Linked DNA regions of Prosthecobacter sp.. The protein of the gene in region 2 interacts with the protein of the main gene of each other region in a pairwise test. Links are inferred from orthologs where the notes say so. Each region holds a gene or a part of one and is shown on either strand. Other genes may lie near its edges.

What was found.
Region 1: the proteins of sucC (region 2) and sucD interact in binary tests that used the Escherichia coli proteins (3 or more experiments, as listed by UniProt). The link is inferred for Prosthecobacter sp. from one-to-one orthologs.

Annotation. Positions count from the first base shown.
Region 1 is NZ_JAXMIH010000017.1:43,025-48,857, reverse strand. Bases 2,884-5,765 are described here. They hold sucD (succinate--CoA ligase subunit alpha), read right to left. Parts: upstream 4,838-5,765; coding sequence 3,929-4,837; downstream 2,884-3,928. Other genes in these bases: U1A53_RS18730 (hypothetical protein), read right to left, coding at 5,318-5,765; U1A53_RS18735 (diacylglycerol kinase family protein), read right to left, coding at 4,928-5,296; U1A53_RS18745 (hypothetical protein), read left to right, coding at 3,465-3,845; U1A53_RS18750 (hypothetical protein), read left to right, coding at 2,884-3,436. Also shown: U1A53_RS18760 (right-handed parallel beta-helix repeat-containing protein), read left to right, coding at 1-990; U1A53_RS18755 (hypothetical protein), read left to right, coding at 997-2,718; more of U1A53_RS18750, read left to right, coding at 2,753-2,883; more of U1A53_RS18730, read right to left, coding at 5,766-5,833. UniProt on the Escherichia coli protein: Succinyl-CoA synthetase functions in the citric acid cycle (TCA), coupling the hydrolysis of succinyl-CoA to the synthesis of either ATP or GTP and thus represents the only step of substrate-level phosphorylation in the TCA.
Region 2 is NZ_JAXMIH010000012.1:54,847-62,768, reverse strand. Bases 3,019-5,908 are described here. They hold sucC (ADP-forming succinate--CoA ligase subunit beta), read right to left. Parts: upstream 5,111-5,908; coding sequence 3,926-5,110; downstream 3,019-3,925. Other genes in these bases: trmD (tRNA (guanosine(37)-N1)-methyltransferase TrmD), read left to right, coding at 5,230-5,898; U1A53_RS15350 (pentapeptide repeat-containing protein), read right to left, coding at 3,361-3,831; U1A53_RS15355 (amidohydrolase family protein), read right to left, coding at 3,019-3,305. Outside these bases: U1A53_RS15360 (DUF1553 domain-containing protein), read right to left, coding at 1-2,190; more of U1A53_RS15355, read right to left, coding at 2,376-3,018; U1A53_RS15330 (DUF4340 domain-containing protein), read right to left, coding at 6,115-7,922. UniProt on the Escherichia coli protein: Succinyl-CoA synthetase functions in the citric acid cycle (TCA), coupling the hydrolysis of succinyl-CoA to the synthesis of either ATP or GTP and thus represents the only step of substrate-level phosphorylation in the TCA.

The DNA of each region.
Region 1 (5,833 bases), on a different replicon or contig from region 2:
GAGGCCACGGGCACGATGCAGATCACGCTGAGCCGCGTGGTGGTGCGCGAGTGCCGGCATGCGGTGCATTTGACGAAGCGAAACCGCAACGTGCTGATCTCCGCGTGCCATTTCTATCACAACACGGGAGTCGGTGTGTTTTACGATGATGTGAACCTGCACCAGTCAAACATCGCGGGCAGCCACATCAGCTACAACGGCGGCGGCGGCGTCGTTTCGCGCGGCGGGAACGTGCGTAACCTGCACATCGGCACCTGCGACATCGAGGGCAACCACGCGAAGGACGGCCCGCCAAGCGCAAACATCGAGCTCGACTCACGCGGTGGCTCCATCGGCGAGGTGGCGGTCACCGGCTGCACCATCCAGCACACGAACAAATCACCGGATTCCGCGAACATCCGCATCATCGGCGCGGGCACGGATGAATCCCTGCTGCGCCGTGCCGGGCGCGAGCACACGCGTGAGGGCAACGTGACGATCAGCGCGAATGTGTTCAGCGACGTGCAGGTCAATATAGAGATCCGCCATGCACGCGGCGTGGTGATCACGGGCAACACCTTCTGGGAAGGCTTCCAGCACGACCTGCTGGTGGAGGACAGCGGCAACATCGTGGTGACCGCCAACAACTTTGACCGCAATCCCCGTTACCTCGTGAACGGCAACGACAATGCGGAAAAGAACGGACTCGTCTTCCTGCGCTGCGAGGACAGCATCATCAGCAACAACGTGATCTCCGGCGTGTGGAAGAAACGCGCGGCGGTGGACATCGAATCCGGCAACCGACTGCAAATCAGCCACAACAGCGTACTGGACAGCGATGGCGTGGGCATCCGTCTGGAAAAAGTGACAAACAGCCTGATCTCGGAGAACATCATCCGCGATGACCGTGAGCCTGACAAACGCAGCAAGGAGGCATCACTCGTGTTTGTAGGCGGCAAGGCGAATGTGATCGGACAGAACGTCATCGGGAACAAGCAGGAGGCACGTTGAGGCGGGATGACCGTCGCGAGCGCCACATCCCTGCTTGCGAGTGCGCACTGGCGCATGCTGCTGCACAAGCTGCGCTTTGGTTTGCGCGAAAACCGGCTGCTGAGCGTGACGGTGGGATCGTTTCTCGTCCTGTATGGAGTCGCGGCGTATTTTCTGGTGGCGCGCGGGCTGGAGTTCGTCGCAAAGCTGCCGCTAGTCGGGCCGCTGCTGACAGAGCGGATGGTGTTTCTGCTGTTCTTTTTCTTTTTCGTGATGCTGGTCATCTCGAATGCCACGATCACGGGCATGGGCCTGTTCCGGCGGAAGGACATGGAATGGCAGGTGGCGCTGCCACTGCCCCCACGCAGCCTGGTGCTGTGGAAGACGCTGGAAGGCATGCTGCTGGCGAGCTGGGGCCTGCTGGTGCTCAGCGCACCGATCCTGCTGGCGCTGGCGCGCATTTATGAGGCGGATGCGCGCTTCATGCTCGCCGTGGTGCCCGCGCTGCTGTCGCTGGTGACGATTGCGGCGAATGTTTCGACCTGGCTGCTGATCGCGCTGGTGCGCTGGTCGAAACGCTGGATGTGGAAACCGGTGGTGGCGGTTGCAGTGCTGCTGCTGGTCCGAACGCTGCCGGTTTGGAACTCAAGTTTCGACAAGCTGAACTCGGGCGATCTCAGCGCGAGTTTGAATCAAATCCTGCGGCATACGGAAATCTGCATGCACCCGCTGCTGCCGAGTTCCTGGGTGGCGGAGACGATCCAGGCCGCCGGACGCGGCATGGTCGAGCGCACGGTGTTTTTCAATCTCGTGCTGCTCGCCTACGCGCTGATGAGCATCGTGATCACCACCCGCATCGCGGGCGCTCACTTTTACCCCGCCTGGAACCGCATCATGAGCGCGGCGCCAGGAACGGACAAGGCGGCGGAAAATCCAAGGTTTCGTGCCCGACCAGGACGCGTCACCGAATGGTTGCGCCGCATGCTGGCGCTGGACCGTGCCTCCTTTGCCCTGCTGGTAAAGGAAGTCCGCACCTTTGTGCGCGAACCGGTGCAGTGGGGCCAGACGGCGATCATCTTCGGCCTGTTGTTGATGTATTCGATGAACCTGCGCAAGCTGGGCTACGACCTGCAAAGCCCGTTCTGGATCACGGTGGTGAGTCATCTGAACCTGCTGGTCTGCTGTCTGGCGCTGTCCACCCTGACCACGCGTTTCATCTACCCGCAATTCAGTCTCGAAGGGCAGCGGCTGTGGATTCTGGGGCTTTCGCCTCTGCCGCTGCACCGTGTGCTGGCTTTGAAGCTGCGTTTGAGCGCCAGCGTGCTGGCGCTCCTCATGATTGCGCTCGTGGTCGTGTCGGGAGTGTCGCTGGCGTTGCCGTGGAAGCGCATTCTGTTCTTCAGCGCGGCCATTTTGATGCTGAGCTACGGGCTGACCTCGCTGGCGCTGTCCCTCGGCGCCTTGGTGCCGAACTTCCGCGAATCGAACCCGGCACGCATCGTTTCAGGCTTTGGCGGTACGGTCTGCCTCATCGCCAGCTTCGTTTACATCGTCTGTGGGATGGCTTTGCTGGTAATTCCGTCCTGGCAGAATCTCAAACAGGATGCCGTAGCCTTGGTGGGTCATGACGGGCGGATCGAGCTGGTCGCCCTGGGTGGACTGGCTGTGCTGACCGTGGTTTTTGGAGGGCTCCCGTATTTTTTTGCCAAGAAGCGGACGAAAAATCTGGAATATTTAAGACATCTGTAGTATTTCCGTGCTGAAAATAATTTCCAGCACTCCCATGATCACCCGCAAAGCACCCGTTCCGGCCACGGCATCCGGCCACATGAACGAGAATCTCCTCGTCTTCGAAGATGCTCCTGAATTCATGGATGGCCATGCCGCCGGCGGCTCGCTCGACAACGTCGATCTCAAGGTCAAGGCCGCCCAGGAACAGCTTCTGCAACTCCGCCTTCAGCAGGAGGAGATCGAACGCCAAAAGCAGCATCTCGAAGCCCTGCGCATCAAGCAGGAGCGCTTCGTCGCCGGAAAGCGTGATCTGCTCGAAAAAATCGGACGCTCCGCCGGTCACGTCGAACGTGAGCTCTACGACGCCCAGAAGCGGGTCGAAGAACTCTCGGTCACCCACGATGAATTTCGCCGCCACCTGGAGATTTTGAAATCGTTGCAGCCTGAGAAGTGGCACCGCTCGCAGGTGAATGAGGAACTCGACAATGCCCTGGCAGCCATCGAGGACGCGGAAAACGATTTTGCCAAAGGCATCCGCCGCCTGCATGCCATGGGGCCGCAGGAAGCCGTGACCAGCGGATCAAGCAGTCTTGATGACGCGGATGCGCCGGTGCTGTCTTCCTTCACCGGCAATTCCGATGATCTGCTGGCCTGGCTGCGTCGCGGTTTCGCCTTCACGTTGCCGCTGATGGGCACGGTGCTCGTCGCCATCGTTCTGATTCGTCTGATGTTCTGATTTTGCCCACCTCTCACCTCCCACGCATATGGCTCTGTTCTCCGGCAACCGCAAAGTACGCTCCCGCCGTCCGAAATCCGCGCAGGAGTTGAAGCAGGAACCTTCCCCGCGCAGCAAATCGCGGCATCTCGACAAACGTGCGGTCGAAGTGAACAGCGAGATCCACCGTCTGGAGTGCTACATCACTGCCGCCCCTCGCTTGCAGCATCAGAACCGTCTCGCCAACGTGAACATGGTGCCGCCGATGGAACTTTCCTCTCCTGCGCGGCGTCATCGCCGCGTGCCAATCGCCCAGCGTCGCGCCCGCCGCAGCGAACGCCTGCGCCTTTTGATGGAAGGCACGCTGGTCATCGGCTCGATTGCGGCCGTGGTCGGCTGGCTGAATCAGTGGTTCCATTTCTGGAACTGAAGCCAGCCCAACAGTTTCCAAGCATCAAAAAAGCCGAACCACGAGGTTCGGCTTTTTCGTTTGGGAGAGTATTTGGGCACTCATCATGCCTTGCCCCAGCGCTTCAGCAGCGTGGTGGCCATGTCGGCGGGCGAATCGGAAACGGCGATGCCGCATTCTGCCAAAATACGCTTCTTCGCAGCCGCGGTGTCATCCGCTCCGCCAATGATCGCACCGGCGTGGCCCATGCGGCGTCCGGGAGGAGCGGTGGCACCCGCGATGAAGGCGGCGATCGGCTTCTTGCAGTTGTCTTTGGCCCAAAGTCCGGCTTCGACTTCCGCAGTACCGCCGATTTCGCCGATCATGATGATGGCTTCGGTTTCGGGGTCGTCATTGAACATCTTGAGCACGTCGAGATGGTTGGTGCCGTTCACCGGGTCACCACCGATGCCGACGCAAGTGCTCTGACCGTAGCCGCGGGTCGTGAGCTGCCACACCGCCTCATAGGTGAGCGTGCCGGAACGGCTGACGACACCGACATTGCCGCGCTTGTGGATGTAACCCGGTGCGATGCCGATGCGGCAGCCGCCGTGAGATTTGTCACCACGTCCTGGAGTCACCAGACCGGGGCAGTTTGGACCGATGAGACGGGTTTTGCTGCCCTGCATGGCCGCTTTGACACGAATCATGTCATTGATCGGAATGCCTTCAGTGATGGCAACGACGAGCGCGAGTCCAGCATCAACACCTTCGAGAATCGCATCCGCAGCGAACGGCGGCGGCACAAAGATCACACTGACCGTCGCGCCGGTTTCACGGGCAGCTTCGGCCACAGTGTCAAACACCGGCACCTTCTTGCCGCTGTGTTCAAACACCTGTCCGCCTTTGCCCGGCGTCACGCCCGCGACGAGCTGCGTGCCGTAGTCGATGGAAGCCTTGGCATGACGCGAACCGAAATCGCCGGTGATGCCTTGAACAAGAATGCGAGTGTCAGTTTCAACGAGAATGGCCATCGGGGAGATTCGGTAAGAGGGTTTTGGGGCGGGGAAAGCCGCGCATCATAGAAGTCTGCCCCGCTGCGTCAAGGCGGTGGCGGAACATTCTCAAAGCAGCCGCCACAGTTTCGGCGCAAAAACGGCCAAGCCTACCCCCAAAGCCGCCAGCGCCGCCATCAGCACAGCGGCGGCGGCGGCGTCCTTCACACGGCGGATGGATTCCTCCCGCTCCAGCGTGACGCGGTCTGCCAGCATTTCGAGCGCCGTGTTCAGCAGTTCCGCCACCCACACCAAGCCCATGGCCAGCGCCACGGCACACCATTCCCAAGTCTCGATCTTCAACCCCAAGCCAAACACCACCACCAGCGCTGTGGCGATGGCATGAGCCTGGACATTGCGCTGGCTCTTCAGTGCCCACCACAAACCTGCCAGAGCAGGGCCGAAGCTGCGGAACACCGAAACGAGCCAGGAGAGCATGCGATGCGTCAGAGGCGGCAATTACTTGCCGATGGGCGTTTCGACCGTCCCCGCAGGAGCCACTTGCTTCAATATCCCTTTGAACTCCTCCAGCCATCCGGCGGCATCCGAGTGGTTGGGGTTGTTCTGAATGGTCTTCAGCATGTCGGCAAGGGCGTTGACGGCAGTGATGTTGTTGCCCACAAGATAGTTGTCTTTGGCCCATTGCAACCGTGGTCCCTCCTCCTTGAAATACAGATCAAACTCCGTCTGGCTCATCCCGGCCTTGTGCAGCGCCATTTCGGCATTGATGCGGGCATCCCACTGGGCGGGCAGTTCGTCCGGTTTCTCCGCGAGATAGTAAGGGAAAATGACCGTGGAATAAATGCCGCCCACATTCAGCGGCGAGTACTCCCATTCCTTGCGATCCAGATAATCCTCCAGGAGATATGCCTTGGTAAACTCCGTTCCTTTGACCGGCTGGCGCAGCATCGCCCCGAGCTGTCCGCCAACGGCCGGGCCGCCGCCTGGACCTCCCCGTCCCTGGCCACCACCTTG
Region 2 (7,922 bases):
GCGTGCTGTGAGCGGATTGTCGGGCGAGACCAACCACTTGGCGAAGCCGAGACGATTCTTCGGCGCGTTTGCAGGCCACGCTGACAAGGCCACTGGCACACCCGGCTGTACTGGATCGGTCGGATGATCGTACTGGCCGCGAGTCAGCACATGAGCTGTGCGCGGCTTGTCCATCTCCTGCATCACCAGCGTGGTGGGAATGCTTTCGCGCAGAGCGGCTTCGGCTTGTTTCGCTTTCTGCACGCGCAGATGTGACCCCTTCGTCGTGGCATCAGCTTGATGATCGACAAAGTAATCTTGAAGCAATGTCGCGTCAGCACTGCTGCGTTTCGCGGTGGGTTGGGCGATGATGCCACGCAGCCGCTCGCTCCAGAACCACGATTCGGCCTCCTCAGCAGTCGTGGTGCGTTGCAAGACACGCAACTCATCAAGCTGGCCGTAGAAACCGAGTCCAGAATCGCGTCGGCCGATGCGCAGCGGTTCCGTGTTGGCGAAGGAGTCATCCAGCGTGTCGTTCAAGAGGTTCAACGCGGCCAGCTTGCCATTCAGGAACACTTTCAAGCCCGCGGCTTTGCGTGAGCCATCATAGCTGAGCACCAGATGATGCCATTTTTTCGCTGAGACGGGTTCCACGGTGACGGCTTCGATGGCTTTCGATCCCCAGCGGTTCACTAGGTTGATCTGGAAGCGGCCTTTCTGCCAGATCACCTCGAAACCGCGACGATTGCCCTGCGGTTCGATCTTGGACAGCACGCAGCTCAGCGAAGTGTCCGCCATCAGCCACACACCGATGGTCCAGGCGGCATCGGCATCGAACTGACCGTCCCATTCGGCATGTTGAGTGGCATCGAACTTGGCCGACTGGCCGAGGATGCCGCTGGGATACTCGAAGCTCGTTCCGACCTGCCTGGCATCGATGCGCTCGTTGAAATCCTGATGCGTCACGAGCTTCGCGCTCGGTGACGCCGTCAGTATGAGGCTTTTTTCCCATTGTGCGATCTGCTGGCGCAAAGCCTCTGCCATGGGGGCGAAATCATGCTCGGCTTGTTTTCTGGCCTCGGTGAGTTGTTGCAGCTTTGTCTCCTGTTCTGTCGAAGGCACGCTCAGCAACGGCGGTGGATTGTCGGCTTTGATGAGGCCCTGCTCCGGCAGGTTGTTGAAGAAGGCGAAGAGCTGGTAGAACTCACGCTGGGTGATGGGATCGTATTTGTGATCGTGGCAGCGTGCGCAGCCGATGGTGAGGCCGAGCCAGGTGGTGCCGGTGGTTTCGAGACGGTCAGCGACGTATTCGACGCGGTATTCCTCGTCGATGATGCCGCTCTCGTTGTTGGCCATGTGGTTGCGATTGAAACCGGTGGCGATGCGCTGCGCGGTGGTGGCGTTCGGCAGCAGATCACCGGCAAGCTGCTCGATGGTGAACTTGTCGAAGGGCAGGTTGCGGTTGTAGGCGTCGATCACCCAGTCGCGCCACGGCCACAGGCTGCGTGTCTTGTCGCCGAAATAGCCGTTGGTGTCGGCGTAGCGTGCCGCGTCGAGCCATTCGACGGCCATGCGCTCACCGAAATGCTTTGAGGCTAGAAACCGGTCCACCGCGTGCTCGTAGGCTTGCGGATCTTGGTCGGAGATGAAGGCGTCCAGTTCCGCCAAAGTCGGTGGCAGGCCCGTGAGATCGAGGCTGACGCGGCGCAGCAGCGTTTCGCGAGAGGCTGCGGGTGCTGGTTTGAGACCTGCTTGTTTCAAACGAGCGAGGATGAAGTCGTCGATTGAGTTCTGCGGTGGGGAAGACGGTTTGGGAGGAATCAAGGACCAGTGGGCTTCGTATTCCGCGCCTTCGGCGATCCAGCGCCGCAGGATGTTCTTTTCCGCGGAGGTCAGCGATTGTTTTGACTCCGGCGGAGGCATGAGATCATCGGCCTCGGTGGTGTTGATGCGATGAATCAATTCGCTCTGCTGCGGCTTTCCGGGGGCCACAGCCTGTTTGCCATCGTGATTCGCGATGGCTCCTTCACGTTGATCGAGCCGCAGGTCCGCCTTGCGGCTCTTTTCATCGAAGCCGTGGCAGCGAAAACACTTGTTCGAGAGGATGGAACGAACGTCGCGATTGAACTGAACCTTTGCCTCCACCGCCTGTGTCACGCTCATGCCGAAGAGCATGAGGACGAAAACGCAGATGGAATCAGAGCGGCGCATGAGGGGGCATGCAGGGAGACGCGAATCAGAAGAGGAGTCTTGCCGCTGGCGAACGTCTCAGGTTGTGGAAAAGATGAAGCGGCAACAGACCACGCAGGGAGGAGGGTTCCAGCAATGGGTGGCATGTGCTTGGCCTTTTCATCACCTTGGAACAGGTTCAGCACGCCCGGCTCAGGGGCAGGTCATCACGCCAGCCGGAACAACTTCTTGGAATTCTCGAAGAGGATTTTGCGCTCAACGGCCTTGCTGGGGGCGAGTTTGCGGATGGCGGCGAGGGTGGCGGCGCCCTGGCAGCCGGGGCCGCGGCCCAAGTGGTCGGCGCAATCGCTGCCGTAGAGGACTTTGTCCTGATGGCGCTGAAAGAAGGCGGTGGTGTGCTCCTCATCGCGGGTGAGGGCCAGCAGGCCGCTGCCAGCGGACATGTCGGCGAACATGTTCGGGTAATCGGCGAGGTAGCGATCCGTCAGGCCGCCGGGAGTGATCTTGCCCTTCGGGTAGTTCACCTTCTGATCATGATTCTTGTCGATATTTCCCCAAAACGCCTGGGCATGGCCGATGAAGTTCGTGTTGGGGAACTTCGCCAGCATTGTGTGAAAGCGCTCGTAGCCGAGGTTGTAGGTCTGATGCTGGAAGTGCAAGAGGATGGGCACCTTGTAGGCGGCGGCGAGTTCGTAGAGCTTCTGGCTCTCGGCTGAATCACACTCCACCTTGAACTTTTGCTCGGCGATCATGCAGGCACCTTGCTTGAGCCACATCTCGATCTCAGCCGGGGCGGAATTGAGATCTGTCACCTCGTTGCAGGCCCAAAGATAAGCATCGGGACGCGCCTGGGCGAAGTCGCGTGCCCACGCGGTTCCGACACACTTTGCAGCGAGGCCGTTGGAGCGGCCTTCATGCGTCGAGGGCCGGTTCACCATGGTTCCGGCGGGCAGGATGATCGTTTTCGTCACGCCCATCGCCTTCTGATGCAGCACCAGATGCTCATCCGTGCGCAGGTGGTAGTTCATGTGCTGGTGGATGTCGATGACCGGCACGGCGGCGGCTTCCGTTTGAGCAAAACTGCGCGCTGCGAGAGCGCTGATACCGGTGGTCAAAAAAGTGCGGCGTGAAGTCATGAACGAATTACGCCGATGCTGGAGCGATGTTGCGGTCTGCAACTCCAATACACACTCACCCTATCAGTCCGCGTGTGTCCGCCAGCTTGGCACCGGAGCGGCGCATGCCCGTCTGGATGGCTCCGGTCAGATTTGCGGCGATGAGATCGGCATCGGTGAAGTCGGAGTTCGTCAAATCAGCGCCTTCCAGGTTCGCGCCGGAGAGATCCGCGCCACGCACGTTGGCATGGCTGAGATTGGCATGGCGCAGCGACACACCGCCGAGATCAGCACCGCTCAGGTCAGCTCCGCTGAGGTTGGCGTTGTCGAGATTGGCCCCGCTGAAATCACCACCGGACAGATTGGTGCCCGCGAGGTTCGCCTTGGTGAAAGTGGTGCCGACAAACTGCCCTTTGGCGAGATTGAGATCATTGAGAGTGGCACCGGCGAGGTTCATGCCGGTCTCATCGATCTTGCGTCCATTCTTGCCCCCGCTTTCAAGCCATTGGGTATGAGCGAGGAGTTCTTCGGTGGTGATGCTGGCCATGCTGCAAATGAAAACCCGATTCACGCTGCCGTAAATCGGGTTTTCAAACTTGTTTGCGGGGTTCAGGGCAGAACCCGGCGTCTGGCGTGCCTCATCATGCGTTCACCGCAGCCACGATCTTCTTCGCGGCGTCGGTCAAATCGCTGGCGCTGGTGATTTTGAGGCCGCTGGAGGCGAGCGTGGCTTTACCGGCTTCGACGTTGTTGCCTTCGAGGCGGACGACGAGCGGGATATTCAAATGCGTCTCTTGTGCGGCGGCAATGATGCCGGTGGCGATGATGTTGCAGTCCATGATGCCGCCGAAGATGTTGACGAGAATGCCTTCGACCTTGGGATCGCCGAGGATGATTTTGAAGGCCGCGGTGACCTGTTCCTTCGTCGCGCCGCCGCCGACGTCGAGGAAGTTGGCGGGTTCGCCGCCGTGGAACTTGATGATGTCCATCGTGCTCATCGCGAGGCCAGCACCGTTGACGAGACAGGCGATGTTGCCGTCGAGGCCGATGTAGTTGAGGCCAAACTCGCTTGCGGCGACCTCGCGCGGGTCTTCTTCGGTGGTGTCACGCATGGCGGTGACTTCCTTCTGACGGTAAAGCGCATTGTCGTCGAAGTTGAATTTCGCATCGAGGGCCACGACCTGATTGTCGGTCGTGATGGCGAGCGGATTGATCTCCACGAGGGAGCAGTCGGCCTTCAGGTAGAGATTCCACAGCGCGGTGAAGAGCTTCACGGCCTGGTTCATCAGCGCACCGCGCAAACCGAGTGACGCGGCGATCTTGCGGCACTGGTAGGCCTGCAAGCCGAGGGTCGGGTGAACGAACTCCTTGCTGATCTTCTCCGGAGTCTTCTCAGCGACTTCTTCAATGTTCATGCCGCCTTCGGTGGAGGCGATGATGGCGTGGCTGCTGGTGCCGCGATCAAACAGGATGGCGAAGTAGTATTCCTTCGTGATGTCCACCGACTTCGCGATGAGCACCTTGCTCACAAGCTTGCCTTCCGGGCCGGTCTGATGGGTGACGAGCGTCTGGCCAAGCATCTTGCCGGCGATGTCCTGCGCTTCTTCGGGCGTGTTCACGAGATGCACGCCGCCTTTGAAGCCGTTCTTGAACGTGCCTTTGCCGCGACCGCCGGCATGCACCTGGGCTTTGACCACCAGTCCTGTGCCACCGATCTCGCGAGCTGCGGCTCCTGCTTCCTCCGCCGTGCTGGCGACGATGCCTTTGGGGCTGGCGACGCCGAATTTTTCAAACAGTTGCTTGGCTTGATACTCGTGGATGTTCATGGCGGGGAAATGGGGGAGCGGCGATAGTAGAAGTGCGGCCCGAAGCGTCAAGGCGCATTCCCGGTTGCGGAAAGAATGCCGCGCTTGCCGGGCTGGAAAGGCTGCGGCATAACGCAGGCATGCAAATTGATGTGGTCACGCTGTTTCCAGAGCTCGTCTCGGTCCCGATGAGATTGAGCATGATGGGACGTGCGCAGGAGAAGGGGATTCTGGATCTGCGGGTGCATGATCTGCGCGAGCAGGGTCTGGGGAAGCACCGTCACGTGGACGACACACCGTATGGCGGCGGACAGGGAATGGTGATTCGTCCTGAGCCGGTGTTTGAAACGCTGGACCGGCTCGACACGCCAGAGGCACGGGTGATTTACCTCTCACCGGCCGGGAAGCGCTTCGATCAAGCCACGGCAAGACGACTCTCCGCAGAACCGCATTTGATCTTCCTCTCCGGTCATTACGAGGGCATCGACCACCGCATCATCGAGCACTGGGTGGATGAGGAGATCAGCCTCGGCGATTACGTGCTGACGAACGGTGCCATTGCTGCCGTGGTGGTCATGGATGCCATCGTGCGGCTGCTGCCCGGTGTGTTGGGGGATGAGATGAGCGCGGTGGAGGAAAGCTTCGGTGCCAGCGGTCTGCTGGAGGCGCCGCAATACACGAAACCGGCAGAATATCGCGGCATGAAAGTGCCGGACATGCTGCTCAGCGGGAATCACGCCAAAATAGCCGAATGGCGGGCGCAGCAAGCGCTCGAACGCACGCGGACCAACCGGCCGGATTTGCTGTGAGGCTGAGTTGTGCTTCGAGATGACATTTCGTTTGACGATCTCCCACGCTTCACGCTAAATAGCGCCGCGCCGCCCGACCGGCGGAGCGCAACGGTGAGGTGGCTGAGTGGTCGAAAGCACATCTTTGCTAAAGATGCGTAGCCTTAACAGCTACCGAGGGTTCGAATCCCTCCCTCACCGCCATTTTAATACGCTGCGCTGAAGCGCACGAATGAATCACCTCACCGGCTTCGGCTTGAAGACAGATTCGCCGAAACTTTGGAGGAGCGCAGTGCGGGTCATGTAGAAAATATCGGGGTCGCCTTTGATCTGACCAAAGTAGAACGCGGTTTCGGCATTGGGCTGCGTGGGGGAGAAGAGGATTTCAACCTCTCGCACAGGGCCGTCTGTACGGCCGGGTTCGCCAAGGACGACCTGGATGGTGAGAAAAGGGTTCTGCAGGGCCTGAAGCGCGTCGGAGCGGTCAGCAGCCCAATCCTGCACGGTAAAACGGGCAAGATGGTTGGCGAGCTGATCAGCCTTCACGCGGTCGATTTCCTCGGTGACATCATGACCGCCGCGCGTTGCTTTCCATTCCGCAGTGACGGGATTGTAGTCGAGGGTGATGGTGGCCGTGGCACCGCGGGACATGGTGATGCGGCGGAGGGCAAAGGTGGTGAAGCGCAGAGCGCCGAGGCCCTTCCATTTGATGCCGTCGGTGGGCAATGAAGGCAGTATGGAGGCATCAATGCGGTAAATGAACGGCTCGTTGTCGTATTTGGCGAAGAACTGGGTGTTGTCGGCATTATGGCCAAACATGAGTTTCACCGGCTTTTCGCGTGAGGGGGTCCAGGTGATGGTTTGGAAAGGATCATTGAGACCGTAAGGGGCGAGATCAGCGGCCGTGTCGGCGGTGAACTGGAGAATCTCATGGGTGTTGAGCGCATTGAGGCAGCGGGCGATGCGGTCACCGTTGGCAGGATCCCATTTGCCATGACGCAGGAGATACCATGAACCGTTTTCGTTGCGCAGATTGATCTCCGGGTGTGTTTTGCTGGTGATGGTGATGAAATCAAGACGCTCACCATCGATCTGGGCGAGCAGGTGATCACGCAACGAGTTGGGATTGACCCAGAGGTTGGAGAGGTTTTTAGCGGCCACAGTGAAGGCCGATTTGCGGTGGGCCGCGGTGGCAGAGGTGACCGCCTGTTTCGCGTCGGCGGGTTTCTTCAGTGTGATCTCGTAAGACTTGCCGCGTGGTTTGGATTCGATGGTCACTTTGATCTCATCCACAGGAGTGGTCTGGGCATCAGCAGCCTTGGCCGTGTGGCCGTTTGTCGTGGCGGAGTTGTCCCTGGCCTCGACGATCTCGATGTTGAGGAGCGTGGAGAGCAGTTCGGTGATGCGTTCCTTGCTGCCTCGGGTTTTGAGCGGCTTGTCGAGCGACCATGGGGTGTGCTCGTTTTCGCGGGAAAGCACGATTTGGCCGGAAGCCTGGCTCAGGGTGATGCCAGTGATGACTTCGGCGGGCAGGCGGAGCAGCTTCGGGTCACGCCAGGAGGCGGCGGGAATTTGGAGAACGGCTGGTGCCTCGCTCTTGGCGAGATACCACGCGGTGTCCTGGGTTTTGGAATCGGGGATGCCGATGTAAATGCTGTTTTCGACGACAGCCGGCGCACCAAACCAGCATTCATGCACCACGGCGTCACCGGCGAGCAGGCGCACCTTGTAGCGCGGCTGATCGAGGCCGGTTTTTTGCCACTCCCCGTCATCGAATTCCTCGCGGTGGATGCGCTCGATCCATTCAACACCGGCAAGAGTGAGGATGAGCGCGGCGACCTTTTGCGGATCGGCCAGGTCATTGAACGGCGCCTCGATCTGCCAGGCATTGCCGTCACGCACGAGGGTGAGCGGTGTGTTCTCGGCGGTGAGCACCTCGACTCGGGTGACCTTCTCCGCCTCGAAGCGGGTGGGGCCGCGTTTGATCTCACGCAGCTCCTGGGCGGAGGGGAAGTAGCGCTCAATGCCGAGGATGATCGCGCCTA